Nodosilinea sp. FACHB-141: one gene and its partner. The main gene of each other region encodes a partner of the protein of the gene in region 2 in a complex. Links are inferred from orthologs where the notes say so. Each region holds a gene or a part of one and is shown on either strand. Other genes may lie near its edges.

Region 1 (5,438 bases), on a different replicon or contig from region 2:
GGGTTAGGTGGAAGAGCACCAGCCGTCATGAGAGCTAAGTTCTCAGAGATTTGGTGGACAACGTCTTGCTGGGTTTCTTCTCTAATGAGTACTTGGCTTAAACCAGCTCGGTTAATAACATCCCAAATATGGTGCTGAGATGGAGAGCGAAGGTCAGCATCAATCAACAATACCTGTTTACCTGATTGAGCCAAAGTAGCAGCTAAATTGGCTGAAACTTCAGATTTACCTTCTTCGGAAACTGAACTGGTAATTGCGATGACGCGATGAGGGGTGTCAGAGCTGGTGAATTTTAGATTTGCCTGAAGCATTTGAAAAGCTGCCGAGACCATGGGTTGATCTCTATCAAGGGCAGGAATATAGGCAGCTCGGTCAAGTCTGCCCGCAAGGTAGGCTGTAGAGCCTTCACTTTCAGACTTTGTGCGAAACTTAGGAACTAAACCGAGTAGAGTGTAGCCCAGCAACATCTCGCCATCCTTGGCAGTTTTGACTGATTTGTCGACCAAATCTAGGAAGAAGGCGCAAGCAATGCCAAGCAAACTACCTAGAAAGGTGCCAACGACAAGGGCCGGAATAAGTAGGCTACCAGCGTCTTCTGCAGGTTCAGCCCTTTCCAAAATTTCGGCGCTGCCGACGGTTTGGTTTTCAGCTAGCTGAGTTTGTTGAAAAGCTGCTAAAAGATTTTCATAGTTTAGCTGAGCTGACTGAAGACGCTGAGTCAATTCCAATTGGCGCTTCTCAAGGGCTGGAAACGCCTGAATTCTCTCGGCGTAACGATTTCGAGATTCAACCAGACTTTGCAGTTGACTAGCCAAACTAGAACGGTTTACGACGGCTGTGGCTAAGTCTGTTGTGAGCTGTTGATCTAGAGGGCTCATCTGTAGATTGCCGAGACCCGCAAGCTCAGTTGTGCCTACGATGTCTTCAACTCGTTCCCTAAGCAGGCTTTCCAGTGATTCTACTCGGCGCTCTAAGTTGATGACGGTGGGGTGAGTCTCTCGATAGAGACTACGCTGACTTGCCAACTCTGCTTGGGCTAGCTGTAAATCTGCTAGTGCTTGCTGAACAGCCGTAGACTGGCTTAAGGTTTCGATGCGTTTGGCTTGCTCTAGTGGGATTGCTAATTGTTCTTGTAGCTTGCTTGCTTGAGTGTTGGCACTAGCGAGAGTAGAAGACACATCGCGAATCTGGGTGTCTAGCTCAGCGATCGCAGTAACGGCTACGACAGCTTCGTCTTCAAGAACAACAATGCCATTAGCATCCTTGAACTGCTGCAGTGCTGCGGCCGAACGGTCTAGATCAGCTTCCGCAATAGGCAGTTGCCGCTCAATGAATTCTCTAGCTGTAGCTGCCTTCAGGCGGTTGCTGAGAATGTCTCGTTCTAGATATGCATCCATTACCGCGTTAACGACGGTAGCAGCTTCATCCGGATCGTCGGAACTATAGGCAATCTGTAAGATGTCTGCCTGTTCTGTAGACTCTACTTTGAGTTTGGTGCTTAGATCTGCTGGCTTTAGAGGCAAGCCGTCATCATCCGTAAGACCCAGGTTCTCAATAACGGATTCCATAACTGCAGTTGAAAGCACAACAGAACTTTGGTTCTGGAGGTTGTTCACTGAGAGAGGGAGTTCCCTAATATCTGTCCCTACCCCAGTCAGTGTTGGCGTAAGGTCTGGCCTAACCAGTATGCTGCCTTCTGCGCTATAGGACGGGTCCCGCGTCAAGGCAAAGAGTACTGAACCTGCCATACAGGTGCCTAGCACAAGAGTCGCTGGCAACCAACGCCGTTTCAGCACTAGCCAGTAGCGTTGTAGGTCAATTTCTTCAACGTAATCTTGGTAGGTCTTGTTAGTCATAGACGAATAGAAGTGAGATACGCCTGAAAACAATCTGGTTACTTACGCAATGCGGTAAGCTACTGTCCCATTCCACATAGACAACTCGATTGCTTAGACTACAGGTTTTGACCTGCAGTCGGCCGCATTAAGTGAAAATGTCTAGGTCGCCTTAGTGGTGAACGCTAGTAGGTCTAAATAATGAGTCAAAGACTCGTATAACTGCCTATCTGATTTAAATAGATGCTTAAACCCTTTACGCAAGCATATCCTATGGAAGCAGTCGCGGGGGGAGGGGTGTTGAGCTGTCTAGCACTGTCTTAACAATGATGACGATTCTATGATGCTCAAAGCCTATCAGGAACTTGATGTCGTAAGTCTGCTCACCCAAGTGCAGTTTTGCAGGCACAAGCAAATTCGGTGAATAAGACCCATCTACGGAAAATAGCCTGATGAAAGAACATCAGGCTATTTCTCAAACCCCAAGACTACGCCCACAGGAAGCCAGCGACTTACTCAATTAATTAATATCCTGCGGAAATGTCGCTTGCCGAAAAAATTGCTCGACCTAAACACAGGAGTAGCTGAAAGCTGTACAAGAGGTTCACGGATTGTTGTAACAGCTTTTAGTAACCGCTTCACAAACGTAAACCTCATGCTGGAGCCTCAATAGGCATCCTGAAGCTCATAGAAGTCGGGAGAAATATAATCTTTGCGAAGCGGCCAGCCCACCCAGTCCTCAGGCATAAGTAGTCGCTTTAAATTGGGATGGCCCTCGTAAACGATGCCATACATGTCATAGCTTTCTCGCTCTTGCCAATCGGCTGCCTTCCAGATCCAGTACACCGAAGGTACTCGAGGATTGCTACGAGGCAAAAATACCTTAACTCTGACTTCTTCGGGGTTATCGGTGTTGTCGTCCAGTTTTACCAGATGGTAAAAGCTCACCAGCTCCTTGCCTGGACCATCATCATAGGCTCCTTGGCACTGGAGATAATTAAAGCCATAGGCATATAGAGCAGTACAGATTGGAATAAGAAATTGCGGTTCTACCGTAATTATCTCTATTCCTAAATGATCGCGGGGCATTAACCTGTGGTCAAACCCGTTTTCAGTTAGCCAACTGGATACAGCGCCCGCCTCAACTAGAGGCGCTGCCGATGATTCACCGGCAGGCTCTGGCTGCGGAGATGATGCTTGGGAGTCTTCTTCAGCCATTTAAACCTCCTTATTCTCGGGAGTCAGCTCTGCTACAGTTTCAGACATGGGCATCCCCATAGCTTCCATGAGCTCCTTGGGCGGCACGGTATGAGTGCCTGTCTGTAAGTACTGACCTGTTAGGATTGCAGGCACTGCTTTAAGCTGATGGCTGCGCTCATAAAAACGATGGGTTTGCAGGGTGTAAGCACGATCCTGCATAGATTCTGTTGCTACTTTCTTCCTGAGCTTGATGATGGCGTCAATGATTGCCTCAGGCCTGGGAGGGCAGCCAGGGATATAAACATCAACCGGAATTAGCTTGTCGACTCCACGCACTGCCGAAGTGGAGTCGCTGCTGAACATGCCGCCAGTGATGGTACAAGCTCCCATAGCAATAACGTACTTGGGATCTGGCATTTGCTCGTAGAGCCGTACTAGGGCAGGGGCCATCTTCATGTTGATGGTGCCAGCGGTAATGATTAAGTCGGCTTGACGAGGACTGGCTCTAGGCAACAACCCGAAGCGATCGAAGTCGAAGCGAGAGCCAATCAACGCTGCAAACTCAATGAAGCAGCAGGCGGTGCCATAGAGCAAGGGGAACAAGCTGGATAGCCGACACCAGTTGTAAAGGTCATCGACCGTAGTCAAAATGACGTTCTCAGATAGCCCATGGGTTACCGCAGGCGGTGCTGAAGGATTGGCAAGCTTTTCCCCTGGGGCCAGAGAAAGCGGATCGGCGGCTGAGGGGGGTGTCATGACCATTCCAAGGCTCCTTTACGCCAAGCGTACACAAGACCAACAACCAAGATGGCAATAAAAATCAATGCTTCTACAAATGCTAACAAGCCTAGCTGGTTAAACGCTACCGCCCATGGATACAAGAAGACAGTTTCTACGTCGAAGATAACGAAGACCAGCGCAAACATATAGTAGCGAATGTTGAACTGAATCCATGCGCCACCAATGGGCTCCATGCCCGACTCGTAGGTGGTTCTGCGGGCAGGACCTCGGCTAACAGGGCGCAACAGCTTGGAGGCTGTCAATGCGGCCACTGGCACCAGACAGGATATGAGTAAGAAGACTAGGAAATATTCGTAACCAGATAAGACGAACACAGGTTCACCACCCTAGAAGGCTATTTCACACAGTGCGGTCTGAGACTTAGCAGCCCATGCGCTTCAGGTGTATTCTAAGGCAATTTAGCTGAAAAACTAGGGTCAAAGTTGATTTGGCAATGGAAGCTTGGCTGTGCGATCGCAAACTTAAGCCAAGGATTAGCCCAAAAGCTGGGTGGCCCAACTGTGTCATAATTGTTTACAACGAGCATCTTTGCCCTGCACGTTGTTTGGTGAGCTTTTTCTGGTCACAGAGGACGGACCACGGAGAATTCTGACCGCCCCGGTAACTCTTGATTGAATTTAAGGTGCCTTAGTCCTATGAGTGTTGAGTCTGATCCTTCGGCTAATTCATCTGAATCTGTAGATCTGGCTGCTAATTCTGAGGGGGCTGATGGCCTTGAGAGTAGCCCGGCTGAGGTGGTTGTCCTGTCTCCTGAGGAAATGGATTGCTACGAATGTCGATCCTGCGGCTACTCCTATGAGCCAGTTAAGGGTGACAGTCGGGCTAAAATTCCTCAAGGCACTGCCTTCGAGGATTTACCTGTGAACTGGCGCTGTCCGGTGTGTAGTGCTCCGAAGAAGCGATTTGCCAACATTGGCCCGGTCAACTCTCCCTCGGGCTTTAAGGAGAATTTGAACTTCGGCTTGGGCGTGAATCGGTTGACTCCTGGCCAGAAAAATATTTTAATCTTTGGCGCTTTGGCCGTAGGGTTTATGTTTTTCATCAGCCTTTACGGTTTGAGGTAGTGCTGTAAGCGCTTTTTGGAGGCGCCTCAGGGGTAGAGAGCGGGCTCTGCGGATTTGACTTGAGTGTTGTTTAGGAAGTACGGGTTTTGATTGTCTATGCACGCTGCGTTTGACTGGTTAAAGCGAGGCTTAGTGATGCTAGTGGCGGTGCTGCTGGCAACCAGCTGCTCTGGTTATTTTTTGCCGGACGCAGACGTGCATCCCTGGGAAGTCATCCAGGTGCCCGTGAAGTCTACTCTATCTGACATTGCATTTACCCAAAATGCCAATCACGGCTGGATTGTGGGTAGCCGGAATACCTTGCTAGAAACTCAAGATGGCGGTGATACCTGGCAAGTCCGTGAATTGGCCTTGGAAGATCAAGCTTATACGTTTACTTCCATTGATTTTTCCGGTAATGAGGGGTGGGTTGCGGGCCTCCCGTCGGTCCTCTTGCACACCGGTGATGGGGGGAAAACCTGGGAAAGCGTGCCTTTGAGCAAAGAATTGCCGGGTTCACCCTTTTTGGTTACGGCTGTTGGCAACAAGTCGGCTGAGA
Region 2 (7,646 bases):
AGCTCTCTGACTCTGGACCTGCCGACGACGACACCAATTCGCGCGGCCGCTCCGGTAGCTGCAATGCTTCAGAAGCATCCCCAGGAGCCATGTCAGGAATCAACTCGCGGCGGGCCAGCACGATCGCCCCAATCAGCGCAATCAGCAGCAGCACCGAGGCCAGCTCAAAGGGCAGCAGGTAGTCGGTAAAAAAGTGAATGCCAATGGCGACAGTGGCCATCTCACCCTTGGGCACCTCGGTAGAAATAGCCCAGGGCGTGTTTAGGGTTGAGGTAGTCAGCAGGGCAAATAGACCGACGCAAACTCCGGCTGTGGCAACCTTGCCCACCCAGGCTTGCTTCATGGGGGTGAACTGCTGTTCCTTATTTACCAGCATGATCCCAAACAGAATAAGCACGCTGACGGCACCCACGTACACCAGCACCTGAGCGGCGGCCACAAACCCTGCATTGAGCAAGATGTAAAGGCCCGACATGCTGGTAAATACGCCCCCCAGCAAAAACGCCGAATAGACAATGTTGTCTAACAGCACGACCCCCAGGGCACCCCCCAGCGTCATTGCAACTAGGATGCCAAAGGCAACGAGTTGTACCCCTTCCGCTAGCGTCACAGTTTTGACTCCTGTAAAAATTGAGCGATCGCAGCCGTGGTCTTAGCTTAGGCGAATGTACCACGTAACCCTAACGGGTGCATTACTCCTTAGGCTTGGCTTCGCTAGCCTGAGCTTCGCCTTCAGCCGCTTTAGCCTCTTTCTGAGCCGCCTCCAAAATTTCTTGGGGCATCTGGCCCGCCCGTCGAGCGTTGACCGGCAGATCATGAGGACCCATGACGCCCTTGGGCAAGTAGGCCAGCTCCCGCAGGGGAGTGACCATCGGGTCTTGGGTGACCTTGTAGGGCAAACGACCCAGGGCTACGTTGTCGTAGTTCAGTTCGTGGCGCTCATAGACAGCCAGCTCATACTCTTCAGTCATCGACAGACAGTTGGTGGGGCAATACTCCACGCAGTTGCCGCAGAAAATGCAGACCCCAAAGTCAATACTGTAGTGCTTCAGGTCTTTTTTCTTAGTCGCCTTATCAAACTCCCAATCAACTACAGGCAGGTTGATGGGGCACACCCGCACACACACCTCACAGGCAATGCACTTGTCAAACTCAAAGTGAATGCGTCCCCGAAACCGCTCTGAGGGGATCAGTTTCTCATAGGGGTACTGCACCGTCACCGGTCGGCGACTCATGTGGTCAAAGGTTACAGAAAGCCCCTGACCGATATATTTGGCCGCCTGTAAGCTCTCTTTGGCATAATCGCCGACTTGTTTAAGAAAACCCAGCATGGGGAAAATCTCCGCAGTGGTACAGGTTGTCAGTGGGGTAGTTGAGCTTTCAGCAGAGGCTAGCTACCAGAAGCCACCTATTTACAGGGTAGGGCAAGCGCTTTGAGCTAGCCACCAAAGGCAACCGGAAACGCCAGCTTGAGGGCGGCAGTCAGCAACAGGTTGACCAACGCTACCGGCAGCAGAAACTTCCAGCCAAAGTCAAGCAGTTGGTCAATGCGAACGCGGGGCACGGTCCACCGCAGCAGCACCGCAATGAAGACCAGGGCGTAGGCCTTGAACAGGGTCATCACAATGCCGAGGGAAGCGGTGATGACCTGGAGCCAGGGGGTAGTTTCGCTGACCCCAATCAAACTGGCTAACCAGCTCACCGAGATGGGAGATTCCCAGCCGCCCAGATACAAAATCGAGACGATCAGCGCCGACAGCACCAGGTTGACGTAGGAGCCTACGTAGAACAGGCCAAACTTCATGCCGGTGTATTCAGTCTGGTAGCCGGCCACCAGCTCTTCCTCCGCCTCTGGTAGGTCAAAGGGCAGACGCTCGCACTCCGCCAGGGCCGCAATCCAAAAAATCAGGAACCCGGCGGGCTGTCGCCAGATATTCCAACCCAAAATGCCATAGCCCGACTGCTGATTGACAATGTCGATAGTGCTCAGGCTGTTTGACATCAGCACCACGGCCAGCACCGCCAGCGCCATGGGAATTTCGTAGCTGATGGACTGTGCCGCTGCCCGCAAGCCCCCCAGCAGGGAGTACTTGTTGTTAGAGGAATAGCCCGACATCAGCAGGCCAATGGGGGCAATGCTGGAGAGGGCAATCCATAGAAAGATGCCAACGCCGATGTCGGTAATCACCAGATTTTGGCCGAAGGGCACAATCAGGTACGACAAAAACACCGGGATCACAACGATCGCAGGCCCCAGCGTAAACAGAATCGGGTCAGCCTTGGCGGGGGTGATGTCCTCTTTGAAGATCAGCTTGATGCCATCGGCAGCGGCCTGAAGAGTACCGAGGGGTCCAGCAAACTCAGGCCCAATCCGCTGCTGAGCGGCGGCAGAAATCTTACGCTCTAGCCATACCGTCACAAAAATGCTGACCGTGGCTCCAATCAGAATCACCACCATGGGCAAGGGCAACCACAGAGCCTTTGCCGCTCCAGCTGGCAGTCCCAGGTCGACGAGGGCGGTGACAAAACTACCCTGTAGGTCAATTCCTTGATTCATGGGCCAGTCCTTAGCAACGGTACAGTTAACTCTGGCAGAGAGAAAACACTTTAGATTCTACCGTTATCTTCCCCCATCCACCGAGCCAGACGGGTGGGATTCATAGGAAGTTTTGGCGGGAGGGTATTGAAGGAATGGTGTAAGCAGTGGGGGCTGGGGTGGAGGGTTCAAGGTTTACGGTATAAAGCTCCGGGGATGTCCTAAATAGTTCCGCACTCAAAATCCCGCTTCCCAATCCCCTGAAACCCTATACCCTGCACCTTAAACCTCTCACACACCCAAACAAAAGCCCCCCAGCGCAAGCGCCAGAGGGGCAGGAGTTCCTGAAAATCGTCACTAGATCAATAATCTGCGCAGGGGAGAAGAGTGCCCAGGGGGGTCTGACCCATCAGTGGCCTATCAGGAGGGTAGAGACACCGAAAAACCCTGCTTATCCCAGATGTGGGGACGGTCGGCCAGATCAACATAGGGCTGGTCGTGGGGGCCAGTGTAGATCTGGGTAGGGCGAAAGATGCGGTTTTCGCCCAGCTGCTCTTTCCAGTGGGCCAGCCAGCCAGCCACCCGAGCGATCGCAAAGATCGGCGTAAACAGATCGGTCGGAATGCCCAGCTTGCGGTAGACCAGCCCCGAGTAAAAGTCAACGTTGGGGTAAATACCTTTGGCGCCGAGCTTTTCAGAAACGACCTGCTCCATCTCTAGAGCGATCGCGTAGTACTCGTCTTGACCAAACTTGGCAAACAGCTGCTCAGCCAGCCCCTGCAAGATGGTGGCACGGGGGTCTTTGACCTTGTAGACCCGGTGGCCAAAGCCCATAATTTTAGCCTTTTCGGCAATACAGCGCTCCACGTAGGGGCGCACGTTTTCGACCGAACCGATCTCCTCCAACATGTCGATTACCTCCTCGTTGGCGCCGCCGTGGAGCGGCCCTGCCAGGGTGCCCACCGCCGAGGCCACCACTGCGTAGGGGTCGGTTAACGTCGAGGCCGTCACCATTGCCGAAAAGGTCGAGGCGTTGATGGTGTGCTCGGCGTGGAGAGTAAGGCAAACATCAAAGATATGCGCCGCCAGAGGGTCGGGCTCGCGCTCGTTGAGCATGTAGAGAAAGTTAGCGGAGTAGTTGAGGTCATCCCTAGGCTGCACCGGGTCATTGCCCTTGCGCATCAGCTGAAACGCCGCCACCATGGTGGGAATTTTGGCCAGCAGCCGCACCACCGCCTGTTGAATGTAGACAGGGTTATCCAGCGCTCGGCGAGAGTAGAACAAGCCCAAAGCGGCCGCACAGGCTTGCAGGGCATCCATCGGGTGGCCGCTCTCGGGGAAGCACTTCATCATGTCGCGGACGCGGTACTTGAGGCGGCGGTGGTAGCAAATTTCGTGTTCAAAAGCCTCCAGCTCCTGCTTGGAGGGCAGCCCGCCCCAGATCAACAGGTAGGCCGTTTCGAGAAAGGTGCCCCGCTGGGCTAACTCTTCAATGGGAATGCCGCGATACTCCAGAATTCCCGCCTGGCCATCCACATAGCTAATGCTCGACTGGGTGGCCGGTACACCCTCTAAACCGGGCCTGTACTCACATACGGTCATAATAGTTGTCGCTCCCATTTGCTGACCTGTGATTCCAAGGGCGTTAGCCCCTTAGAATCAACGCTACCAAATCATTTGATCAACCTTAGCGCTGCTGTCAACCGAGTGGGGAGAATGGCAGTGTAACAGCCCTTCCTGTTAGACCCAATTCAGTTGAGGCCGAAGGTCAGCAGAGACTTTCACATGTAGGCAGGGAACGGCGATCGCTCCAGCAGATCAAAAGCGATCGTGCCCGTGCCGATATCCATGGCCTACAGTGATTGAGTCCTTAATTTCCCACACCAATCCCTATGACCACCCTTTCTGTGACCGTGCCCGATATGGCTTGCGGAGCCTGCGTTAGCACCATTACCCAAGCCGTGCAGGCCGTTGACCCCAGCGCCGAGGTCAAAACCGACCTCGCGTCTAAGGCGGTAGACATTACCGCCAGCGTGACCGCCGAGGCACTTACCGAGGCGATTCAGAAGGCGGGCTATACGGTGCAGGCCTAGGCGCAGCAACGTCGACCACCCGCCCCGTCGCCGCCGATCGCTGGGCAGCCGACGCCACCTGCAAGGTGTAGAGGCTGGCCTCGGGTGTGCAGTATAGTGTCTGCCCGGTTAGCAAATGCTCGATCACCTGGGCGGTGTCAGCCGCAAACAGCCCTCGGCGAGAGCCGACCTCTATAGCGCGGGTACCTTGGGCGTCGGTCAGAGCACCCTGGTCACCGTCTAGGCAAAGCGAGCCGTCGCTGCCAATCACCTCTAGCCGCCGCGTCGTCTGCCACAGAGCCTCACCTTTGCCATAGGTCACCTCTGCGATCAGCCCTGAGGTGAAGGTGAGCTGGGCGGTGCAGAGGCAGGTGGCGTAGCAGGTCAGACCTTCGGGGCCAGGGGCGAGGTCACTGTAGTGGTTTTGACAGTAGACCCGCGCCACTGGCCCAAAGCAGTCGATCAGCCGGTGTAGGCGCGACAGTGCCCCCACCAACGGAAAGCCAAACAGCTCAGGGCAATAGGTCCAGGTGGTAGGAGCAGGGCGGCGAGGGGCTAAGGTGCAGTAGCGGGCGTAGAAGGGCTGACCGATCGCCTCCAAACTAGCTTTCGCCGCCAGATGGGTGCCCCCCAACAGCTCGATGTGTTCGACATGCAGCAGGCGCTGCTTGGCCTTGGCCAGGGTAAGCAGCAGCTGAGCCTCGTCGGCACTCAGCGCCAGGGGATATTCCACCACCACATGGTGGTTGGCCTCGAGGGCAGCGGCAGCCACGGTACTGTGGTCGCGGTTGATGTGGCAGACCACGATCAGATCTAGGTCAGAGCGATCGACTAGGGTTTGCCAGTTGTCTACGGCGACGGCGTTGTACTGCGCGGCAAAGGCTTGGGTATCGGCGGTGTTGTGGCCGGCCACGGCGACCAGGGAGGCGCGATCGCTCGCCCGTAGCGCATCGGCCCGCAGCCGCGCTACAAAGCCCGTGCCGACCATGCCGACTCGCACTACATCGCTCTCAACCCTGGGGGTCGCCATCACCCATTCCTCAGCTGCGTCGCCACCGCCATAGTACATTTTTCTCCAGCAGGGGGATGGTGCTGCAACGGGTTCTCTGGAATGCTGAAGGCAGTATTAGCACGAACCTATGCCTCCCTTTGTGCCCCCCTGGTTTTTGCAAAATGGTTTGGCCATGACCCTCTACACCACCCTGGTGTCGAGCCAAACCTGGCCCCAGAGCATTGACCTGCCGCCCGTCACCTACCAAGACCATATCTTCACAGGCCAGGGGGATGTGCCGATTTTTGGTCGCTGGACGGTACCCGAGCGGTCAAAGGGCACCATTGTCGCCACCTACGGCATTACCGGCAGCCTCGACGACCAGTGGCAGCTCGAGATTTTGGGCCGCAAAGCCCACCATCAAGGCTATGGCCTGGTGGTGTTTGACTGGCGCGCCCACGGCAAAACCGCAGACCTTTCGCCCACCCTCACCTCCGATGGCATCTATGAAGGGGAGGATTATGTGGCTCTGGCGGCCCAAGCAAAGGCGCTTGGCTGTGCGCCACCCTTCTGGTTTATGGGCTATTCCCTCAGCGGGCAACTGGCACTGTGGGGGGCGAAAGCAGCCATGCAGCTGCCATCCGACAGTGGTTTAGCACCGGGAGATATTGCCGGAGTAGTGGTGATCTGCCCCAGCCTCGACTCCAACCGATCGCTACGCTACTTGACTGCCGATCCGCTAGGCAAGTTTTTAGAGCGATCGATCGCCCAAGAACTCAAGCGCCTAGCCCAACGCCTTTACGAGGCTCACCCCGACCACTTTGACCTAGCTGCGATCGATCGCGCCAACAGCATCTGGGGCTTTGACCACGAACTAGTGATTCCCCGCCTGGGGTTTGCTTCAGTCGAAGACTACTACAACGCCAGCAGCCCGCTGCCCTTCATGGCCGATCTAACGACTCCGACGCTGATTCTCTACGCTGCCGATGACCCGCTGTTTAGCCCAGAGATCATCCCCGACCTAAAGAAGGTCTGTGCGGCCAACCCCAAGATCGACTTGATGCTCACTGACTACGGTGGCCACGTGGGCTACTACAACGGCAGCGCCGGACAACGCCAAGCCGGAGATAGCGACCCCTGGTGGGCGTGGAACCGCGCGCTGGACTGGGTAGAGCGGCAGACTACCTTAGATTGACGTAGCTAAGTCCACCGTGTTTTTGAACCGCACCCTAGGCCATGGAGAACTCTGTGAACAATATGTTAGAGGGTGTTTGAAAAATTCCATGTCGTAGCAAAAGTGGGAATCCCCCTAAATCCCTCTTTCTGAGGAGGATTTAGGGGGATCGGTAGGTGGCTAAAGCTACAGCAAATTACCTCTCAAACGCCCTCTTAGGCCTATCATCAATTCTCACTACAATCCTCTTTACGTTAGCGTTGCCACGCCCACCCCCAAAAGGTTTAGGGACTGGAACCGCTGATTCTTGAGCCAGCAGCAGTTAATCGATCACAGCCCCTAAAACAGGCGCAGAATGAGGGGATATCGGAATGCTGTGTTGGGGTTGGTGATGCTGTGGAAGATGCCAAAGATAGGCATAATCAAGTCCACAAGAAACACAACCAACAACAGCGGAATGCCGATCAGCACCCAGGCCAAAATTCCTGCGACTACCTTCCAAAACCATATATTTAGGTGGAAGTTTATGGCTTCCTTAGCGTTTTCTTTAACGACTGAGTCATTAGAAATCAGCAGAATGGCGATAGGAACGCCAACAGACACGACTAGAGTGTTAAAGAAAATTGAGCCGTGGCTAACGGCAGAAAGAATTTTGCGGGTACCGATGTCTTCAGTGGAATGCATGAAAAGTCTCCTAATTCAAGGGATAGGTAAAAGGGTAAATGGGTAGTGTTAACTAGCCTGCTCGTGAAGCTCAGCGGTTTTGACCTGCACCGTCAGGGGGCGATCGCCCCGCTGAATCTTAAGCTCCAACGCATCGCCAATCCGGGTATTTTCAACCTGAATTTGCAACCCATCGGCGCTGCGAATGGG

Evidence for each region. The genes of interacting proteins can lie anywhere in the genome.
Region 1: the proteins of nuoH (region 2) and ndhC are in contact, whole or in part, in a cryo-EM structure (PDB 6KHJ), measured with the Thermosynechococcus vestitus proteins. The link is inferred for Nodosilinea sp. FACHB-141 from one-to-one orthologs. Residues at the interface, in WP_126985484.1 of Thermosynechococcus vestitus: Gln8, Lys26, Trp29, Leu30, Pro33, Met34, Met37, Leu38, Leu83, Ile84, Phe85, Lys86, Glu87, Asp88, Val89, Leu90, Pro91, Ala92, Thr100, Ala104, Val107, Ile108, Phe111, Leu112, Tyr114, Ile115, Ile125, Ser126, Leu128, Phe133; in WP_126986108.1 of Thermosynechococcus vestitus: Gly6, Tyr7, Glu8, Tyr9, Phe10, Gly12, Phe13, Leu14, Ile16, Cys17, Ser18, Pro21, Ala24, Leu25, Ala27, Ser28, Leu31, Arg32, Pro33, Ser35, Arg40, Leu41, Thr42, Thr43, Tyr44, Glu45, Ile51, Gly53, Ala54, Trp55.

Annotation. Positions count from the first base shown.
Region 1 is NZ_JACJPP010000022.1:141,070-146,507, forward strand. Bases 2,470-5,438 are described here. They hold ndhC (photosynthetic/respiratory NAD(P)H-quinone oxidoreductase subunit C), read right to left. Parts: upstream 4,151-5,438; coding sequence 3,788-4,150; downstream 2,470-3,787. Other genes in these bases: H6F59_RS22985 (NAD(P)H-quinone oxidoreductase subunit J), read right to left, coding at 2,502-3,053; nuoB (NADH-quinone oxidoreductase subunit NuoB), read right to left, coding at 3,054-3,797; H6F59_RS23000 (rubredoxin), read left to right, coding at 4,595-4,900; H6F59_RS23005 (photosynthesis system II assembly factor Ycf48), read left to right, coding at 4,997-5,438. Also shown: H6F59_RS22980 (polysaccharide biosynthesis tyrosine autokinase), read right to left, coding at 1-1,856. UniProt on the Escherichia coli protein: NDH-1 shuttles electrons from NADH, via FMN and iron-sulfur (Fe-S) centers, to quinones in the respiratory chain. The immediate electron acceptor for the enzyme in this species is believed to be ubiquinone.
Region 2 is NZ_JACJPP010000007.1:647,530-655,175, reverse strand. Bases 499-3,268 are described here. They hold nuoH (NADH-quinone oxidoreductase subunit NuoH), read right to left. Parts: upstream 2,558-3,268; coding sequence 1,439-2,557; downstream 499-1,438. Other genes in these bases: H6F59_RS06390 (citrate synthase), read right to left, coding at 2,957-3,268; ndhI (NAD(P)H-quinone oxidoreductase subunit I), read right to left, coding at 693-1,328; H6F59_RS06405 (NADH-quinone oxidoreductase subunit J), read right to left, coding at 499-610. Outside these bases: more of H6F59_RS06405, read right to left, coding at 1-498; more of H6F59_RS06390, read right to left, coding at 3,269-4,138; H6F59_RS06385 (heavy-metal-associated domain-containing protein), read left to right, coding at 4,429-4,629; H6F59_RS06380 (Gfo/Idh/MocA family protein), read right to left, coding at 4,586-5,677; H6F59_RS06375 (YheT family hydrolase), read left to right, coding at 5,748-6,794; H6F59_RS06370 (DUF4870 domain-containing protein), read right to left, coding at 7,113-7,457; H6F59_RS06365 (HhoA/HhoB/HtrA family serine endopeptidase), read right to left, coding at 7,506-7,646. UniProt on the Escherichia coli protein: NDH-1 shuttles electrons from NADH, via FMN and iron-sulfur (Fe-S) centers, to quinones in the respiratory chain. The immediate electron acceptor for the enzyme in this species is believed to be ubiquinone.